2 regions of the Zoogloea sp. genome follow, and region 1 is predicted to be linked to the other one. Evidence: predicted binding sites of a transcription regulator. Region 1 holds the regulator's gene; the other holds the start of a gene.
The links. Region 1 encodes LexA, which represses DNA repair genes until DNA is damaged. Its sites were predicted from a motif close to ACTGTATNTANATACAGT; they were not measured.
Positions count from the first base shown of each region.

Region 2: ACE3RX_RS16135 (ATP-dependent helicase) is a predicted target of LexA. The motif match lies at 2,345-2,362, and genes of this name have one in related genera.

Region 1 is NZ_JAYSDK010000006.1:65,911-69,457, forward strand. It holds gene ACE3RX_RS05345 (DNA polymerase Y family protein) at 1-419, opposite strand, end outside; gene imuA (translesion DNA synthesis-associated protein ImuA) at 355-1,119, opposite strand; gene lexA (transcriptional repressor LexA) at 1,146-1,748, opposite strand; gene ACE3RX_RS05360 (peroxiredoxin) at 2,064-2,651, shown strand; gene ACE3RX_RS05365 (peptidylprolyl isomerase) at 2,617-3,096, shown strand; gene ACE3RX_RS05370 (dipeptide ABC transporter ATP-binding protein) at 3,193-3,547, shown strand, end outside.
Region 2 is NZ_JAYSDK010000027.1:61,922-65,468, reverse strand. It holds gene ccoG (cytochrome c oxidase accessory protein CcoG) at 1-650, opposite strand, end outside; gene ACE3RX_RS16140 (PLP-dependent aminotransferase family protein) at 899-2,299, opposite strand; gene ACE3RX_RS16135 (ATP-dependent helicase) at 2,470-3,547, shown strand, end outside.

The DNA.
Region 1 (3,547 bases):
GTCTGGGCGATCGCCAGGCGGGCGAGGAAGCCCAGCTCCTCGATTTCCCGGATGATCTGCCGGCTCAGGGGGGCGAGTCCGCCGAACAGGCGCAGGCAGGCCTCCACCTCGAGGAGAACGGCGTTGGGCGCGGCGAGGCTGATGGCGGGGGTGAAGCGCCCGGCCCAGGTGGCGATGTCGACCAGAGCGGCGTGTTCGAGGGCAGGCTGCCGGTCGATCAGGCACAGCTCCGGCGCTATGGCCAGTGCGCTGGCCCGGCCAATCCCTGGCTCCACGCCGCGCGCCATTGCTGCCGGATCCGCGGCCACCACCCTGCGGCGCGGATGGCCATCGAGGATCGCCAGCGGGGCGGCATCACTGCGCCCCCGCGTGAAGACCTGGAGGGGCAGATCGGGCAGGTAGAGGGCGCACCAGAGCATGCTTGCCAACGGGGGAGGGCTGGGGCGCGCGGGGGGCTGCCGAGCAAGGCTCGAGGCCTCCATCGGGACGTGGGCCACCGCCCGGCCAGGGGAGTTCGAGTCTCACGGGCTCGGCCAGTTGTGGCCCGCGGCGTTTCAGGATGTGGATACCGATGCCGCCTCGGCAGGGGCTGAGGGCCAGCCGCAGCACTGCCGGTGAGGGTTGGCGGGCAGCGCTTGCGGGGCGGAGCAGGATCAGTGGTGTGCCGCTTTCTTCGGCGGCCAACTGCAGGCGGCGCAGGGCGCCCATGTCGGCGTCGGCCAGCCACAGCAGGACCACCTCGCAGCTGCGCGAGTCGAGGGACTGGCGAGCTGCCCAGCGGGCATGGGCCGGGCTCTCGGCTTGGACGATGAGCAGGCGTTCGAGCGGTACGCCGGCGGCGGCGAGGGCTGGCGCATAGGGCAGGCCGGGCGGAGCGATGCAGGCCGCCCAGCGCCCTGCAGGCACGCTGGCGAGCAGGGGGAGCAGCAACCCCAGTTCACCGACACCATTGCGGGGCAGCAGCAGTTCGCTCAGCGCGGCGAGGGGCCATCCGCCTCCGGGCAGGGCTGCGTCAAGTGCCGGGTGGCCGGTCGTTCGCCCCGGTAGGGCCGGCGTGGCCAGCCGATCGCCGCGCCAGACCAGATGGTCCAGGGATAAGGCGGAAGCGGAGGCGGCCATGGCGTGGTTCAGGCGATGCCGGAGGGTCAGAAGCTGTCGCTGCGGATCAGGCCGACGGCGATGCCTTCGATTTCCAGCTGGTCGTTGCGGGTGTCCACGATGATGGGTTCGAAGTCCGGGTTGGCTGGCAGCAACTCGACGATGGGGCCCTTGCGGGCCAGGCGCTTGACTGTCACCTCGTCTTCCACCCGGGCGACGACGATCTGGCCGTCGCGGACCTCGGTGGTGCGATGTACGGCCAGCAGGTCGCCATCGAGGATGCCAGCATCGCGCATGCTGAGGCCGCGCACCATCAGCAGGTAGTCGGCGCGGGGCGAGAACAGCCCCGGGTCCACCTGGTAGCGGCCCTGCACATGTTCGGCGGCAAGGATGGGGCTGCCGGCGGCGACCCGCCCGATCAGCGGCAGTCCGAGGGCCTCCTTCAGACGGATGCCGCGGGCGCGGCCTTCTTCAAGGGAGATGACGCCCTTGGCGGCGAGGGCGCGCAGATGGGTCTCCGCCGCGTTGGGCGAGCGGAAGCCGAAGGCGCTGCAGATCTCGGCCCGGGTCGGCGGACGCCCTTCCTGCTCCACGGTGTCGCGGATCAGCTGGAGGATTTCCTGTTGGCGGGGGGTGAGATTGTCGGACATGGAGGGCTCCTGTGAGTCTTGTGTAATTTTATACAGGTTGCGGCGGATGGCAAGCCGCGCGTGCCTTTGCCGGCCGGGGCCGGCCCCGGGAAGCGTGACAAACTGCAGCCCGCAGCCATAAATGACTTGAGCCTCGGCGGGCGGTGGACTATCCATTCAAGAGCATGCCTTCTCCTGACTGATGCAGGTGTGGCAAGCTGGCATCCGGAACAGCAGCCGACATATTTCGCAGACAAGACCAAGCCACACGAACAGATTTGCCCAACCCCTACGGGCTCCCGAGAGCCCTCATTCGCCCCCGGAGGAGAGATGCCCATGTTCGTCAGCCCGCAAGAAGCTTCGGGTAGAGTTCTCAGCGCTGCTCGGTTAGAATCCTCCGACTCGCCGGCAACGCCTTGCGAAGGCTCGCCTGCTCCGCTCTTTTCCCTGCCCGATGCCGACATGGAAATGTTCGATCTGGCCTCGGTGCTGGGGTCCAAACATGTGGTCCTGTACTTCTATCCCCGTGACAACACCCCCGGCTGCACGCGTCAGGCCATTGATTTCAGCGACCATGACGCCGACTTCGAGCAGCAGAACTGCATGGTGATCGGCGTGAGTCCCGACGACTGCCTGACCCATGCCGATTTCCGCGATCAGCACGGCCTGTCGGTGGAATTGCTGTCCGACGAGGATGGCGAGGTGTGCCGCCTGTACGGTGTGTGGTTGTCGGGCGTGGTCGATGGGGTCGCCAAGCGCAGCGTGCGTCGCTCGACCTTCATCATCTCCAGCGACGGGGTGGTGCAGCATGTGCTGCACGATGTGAATCCGCGCGGCCATGCCGCCGAAGTCTTCCAGCTGATAAAGCAACTCAACTCAAGGAATGTAAATGGAAATCGCCAAGAACACGGTCGTCACGCTTGATTACAAGGTTACCGACCCCGATGGGAACGTGATCGACGACGGCCAGCACCCGCTGGTGTACCTGCATGGCGGTTACGACGGTATCTTCACCGTGATCGAGGAAGCCCTGCACGGCAAAAACAGCGGTGACAGCCTGAAGGTCAAGCTGCAGCCGGAAGATGCCTTTGGCGAGTACGACGAGGAGCTGGTGCTGGTGGAAGACGCCACCCTGTTCCCCGACAACATCGAAGTCGGCATGTCCTTCGAGCGCGTGGGCGAGGATGGCGAGGACGAAATGGTCTACCGCATCACCGACATCGCCGACGGCAAGGTCGTTGTGGATGGCAACCACCCCCTCGCCGGCACCGCGCTGGTCTTCGACATCACCGTCAAGAGCGTGCGTGCCGCCAGCGCCGAGGAAATCGGCCACGGCCATGTGCACGGTGAAGGCGGTCATCACCACTGATGCCAGGTGGCCGGCGCTGCGGCTTCGTCCGGCGCCGGCCAACCCGAATTCGCAGAACGGATCGCCTTGCGGTCCGTTTTTTTTGGAATGAATAGATTGGACTCGGACAATCAGGCGCTGTTGCAGGTGAGCGAGCTGCAGGTGGAGCTGGGCGCTGCGGGCCGGCGCGTGCATCCCGTGGATGGCATCAGTTTCGCCGTTCCTGCCGGGCAGACGCTTGCGCTGGTGGGCGAATCGGGTTGCGGCAAATCGATGACCGCGCTGGCCTGCATGCGCCTGCTGCCGGCTGGCGGCCGGATCTCGGGCGGCAGCGTCAGGCTTAGCGGAGAAGCCTTGCAAAGCTTGCCCGAAGTGCGGATGCGCGACATCCGCGGCAGCCGGCTGGCGATGATCTTCCAGGAGCCGGCCACCAGCCTCAACCCGGTCATGACGGTTGGCGATCAGATTGGCG
Region 2 (3,547 bases), on a different contig from region 1:
ATGTGCTGGCACACCGCCTCGCGGGCGAAGCCGGCCTGCACGTAGGTGAACACGCCGTAGAAGATCAGCCAGAAGCCTTCCCACGGGCCGACGTTCCAGCCCGCCACCGCCGGCAGCAGTTCGCGGATCGGCGTGAAGTAGCCGACGAAGCTGATCGCCGTCCACGCTGCCACCAGCGCCCACAGCGCGTACTTGGTGCCGCGCCGGGCCAGCTTGCCGAGGCTCGGCGGAGCCTGGTCGAGCTTCAGGCGGGCCAGGTGGTCGCCCTCGACCTTGGCCTCGATCCACATGAAGATTTCCGTATAGACCGTCTGCGGACAGGCGAAGCCGCAGAACAGCCGCCCCGCCAGCGCGGTGACGAGGAACAGGCCGGTGGCGGCGAGGATCAGCATGATGGCCAGCAGCAGCGCGTCCTGCGGCCATAGCACCAGGCCGAAGAGGTAGAACTTCTCGTGGGGAATGTCGAACAGCACGGCCTGGCGGCCGCCCCACTGGAGCCAGCAAGCCCCGTAGAAAACCAGCTGGGTGAACCACACCATCGCCCAGCGGATCGTGTTGAATCGGCCGCGCACCTCGCGGGCGTGGATCTTTCCCTTCTTGCGGTACAACTCCAGTTTGGCTTCGCGGACCTTGCTGACAGGCTTGTTCATCTGGGTATTCCTCCTGGACCGGGAGTAAATCACCCGGGGCCGGATGGAAACAGATTCAGGCTGTCGCTTTTCCTATAGATACAGATTGTTTTCTGCCCACTGGGGGTGGGCCTGTGGGGGCGAATTCATTCGCCCGCGGAGCCTGGTCAGCCGGCAGAGGGCGAATGAATTCGCCCCCACAACAGCTCCCCCACAACCGCCCTCTACAACAGCAGCCGCAAAAGGAGCCCACCATCAGTCCGAGCCCATTAAAGCAGCGCCCCCAGCGTGGCGACCGCGGCCCGCCCGCGCTCGCCGAGGGGATGGCCGAAGTTGAGGCGGATGCAATGGCCGAACTCCCGCTTGGCCGAGAAGATCGGCCCCGGCGCGATGCTGATGCCCTGCTCCAGCGCCCGGCGGTGCAGCTCCAGGGCATCGGTGCCGCGTGGCAGTTCCAGCCACAGGAAGTAGCCCCCCTGGGGCCGTGCGAGGCGCGTGTCCGAAGGGAAGTGGGTTTCGATGGCGGCCACCAGCGCCGCCTCCTGGGCCGCCAGTGTGCCGCGTAGCTGGCGCAGGTGCTTCTCGTAACCGCCGTGCTTCAGGTAGTCGGCCAGGGCGATCTGTACCGGCACCGTCGTCGCCAGGCTCAGGGACAGCTTCTGGCGCTGGATCGCCGCCGCGTAGCGCCCCGCCGCCACCCAACCGATGCGGTAGCCCGGCGCCAGGCACTTGGAGAAGGACGACACGTGCATGACGCGCCCATTCGGATCCACCGCCTTGGTGCACAGCGGTGCCTCGGCACCGAAGTGCAGCTCGGCATACACGTCGTCCTCGATCAGCGGCACGTCGTGGCGGTCGAGCAGCTCCACCAGCGCCTGCCGCCGCTCGTCCGGCACCCGCGCGCCGGTGGGGTTGGCGTAGTTGAGCATGAACAGGCAGGCCCTCACCGGATGGTGGCGCAGCGCATCCTCCAGCGCCGGCAGGCTGACGCCCTCACGCGGGTGGCTGGGGATCTCGATGACCTTCAGGCCCAGCCGCTCGGCGGCCTGCAGCCCGGCGTAGAAGGTCGGCGACTCGATGGCGATCAGGTCGCCCGGCCGCGTCACCGCCTGCAGGCACAGGTTCAGCCCTTCCATCGCGCCGGAGGTGATGACGATCTCCTGCGGCGCCACCGACGCGCCGTGGGCCAGGTAGCGCAGGGCCAGCTGGCGGCGCAGCTCGTCGTTGCCCGGCGGCAGATCGGTAACGGTAGCCAGCGGATCGAGGTGGCGCGCAGCGGCGGCCAGGCAGCGCCCAAGCTTGTCGAGGGGATAGAGATAGGGGCTGGGAAAACTGGAGCCGAGGGGCACCACCGCCGGGTCCTTGACGCTATCGAGGATCTGGAAGATGAAGTCGCTGACCTCCAGCGCCGTCGAGTGGCCGACCGGGTGGGTCATCTCCGGCTCGGCCAGGCGCTGGCCCAGGCGCGCCCGCACGAAATAGCCCGACTTGGGACGCGCCTCGACGAGGCCGCGGCTTTCCAGCAGCGCATAGGCCTGCGTCACCGTCACCGGCGCGATACCGTTGCTTTTGCAGGCCTGGCGTACCGACGGCAGGCGGTCGCCGGGACGCAGCACGCCGTCGGCAATCAGGCGGGCAGTCTGTTCGGCAAGATCCTGGTAGAGGCTCATGGGCCGGATGGTAGCAGGCCCGCCCATGCTTGCAGCACCCACAAAGCTGTATACAATTACAGCCAAAGAGAGACCATCATGCACCTTCGCTCCGTCACTGCCAGGCACTGCCGCCCCCTCCGCTCGTCCGCCAGAGTGGCCTTCCAGGCCCCTGCAGTGAGCGCCTTCCGATGAGCGGCACTACCGACACCGCTATTCCCGCCTATCTGGCCACGCTCAACGACGTCCAGCGCCAGGCCGCCACCCACGGCGTCGGTACGCCGGAGGGCGACGGGCCGCTGCTGGTCATCGCCGGTGCCGGGTCGGGCAAGACCAACACCCTCGCCCACCGGGTCGCCCACCTGCTGGCCCACGGCGCCGACCCGAGCCGCATCCTGCTGCTCACCTTCTCCCGCCGCGCCGCCGACGAGCTGGCCCGGCGCGTGCAACGCATCGCCGCCAAGGTCTCACCGCGCCATGCCCAGCTGGCCGCCACCGGTTTCCCGTGGGCCGGCACCTTCCACAGCGTCGGCGCGCGGCTGCTGCGCGAATACGCCGGCGCCATCGGCCTCGACGCGGCGTTCACGATCCACGACCGGGAAGACTCCGCCGACCTGATGAACCTGGTCCGCCACGAGCTGGGCCTGTCGGCCAAGGGCAAGCGCTTTCCGCTGAAGGGCACCTGCCTGTCCATCTACTCGGCGGCGGTCAATACCCGCGCACCGTTGAACGACGTGCTGCTGTCCACCTTCCCATGGTGCGCCGAGTGGGCGACCGAACTGAAAGCGCTGTTCCGCGCCTACGTGGCCGCCAAGCAGGCCCAGCAGGTGCTCGACTACGACGACCTGCTGCTCTACTGGGCCCAAATGGTCGGCGTGCCCGAGCTGGCCGCCGACGTGGGAGCACGCTTCAGCCACGTGCTGGTGGACGAATACCAGGACACCAACCGTCTGCAGGCCGAGATCCTGCTCGCCCTCAAGCCCGACGGCCGCGGCCTCACCGTAGTCGGCGACGACGCCCAGTCCATCTACAGCTTCCGCGGCGCGACGATCCGCAACATCCTCGACTTCCCCGGCCACTTCGATCCGCCGGCCCGCCAGCTTACGCTGGACCGCAACTACCGCTCCACGCAGCCCATCCTGGCCGCCGCCAACGGCGTCATCGGCCAGGCCAAAGAGCGTTTCTGCAAGGACCTGTGGAGCGAGCGCGCCTCTGCCGAAAAGCCGCGCCTGATCAGCGTCCGCGACGAGGCCGACCAGGCCGCCGGCG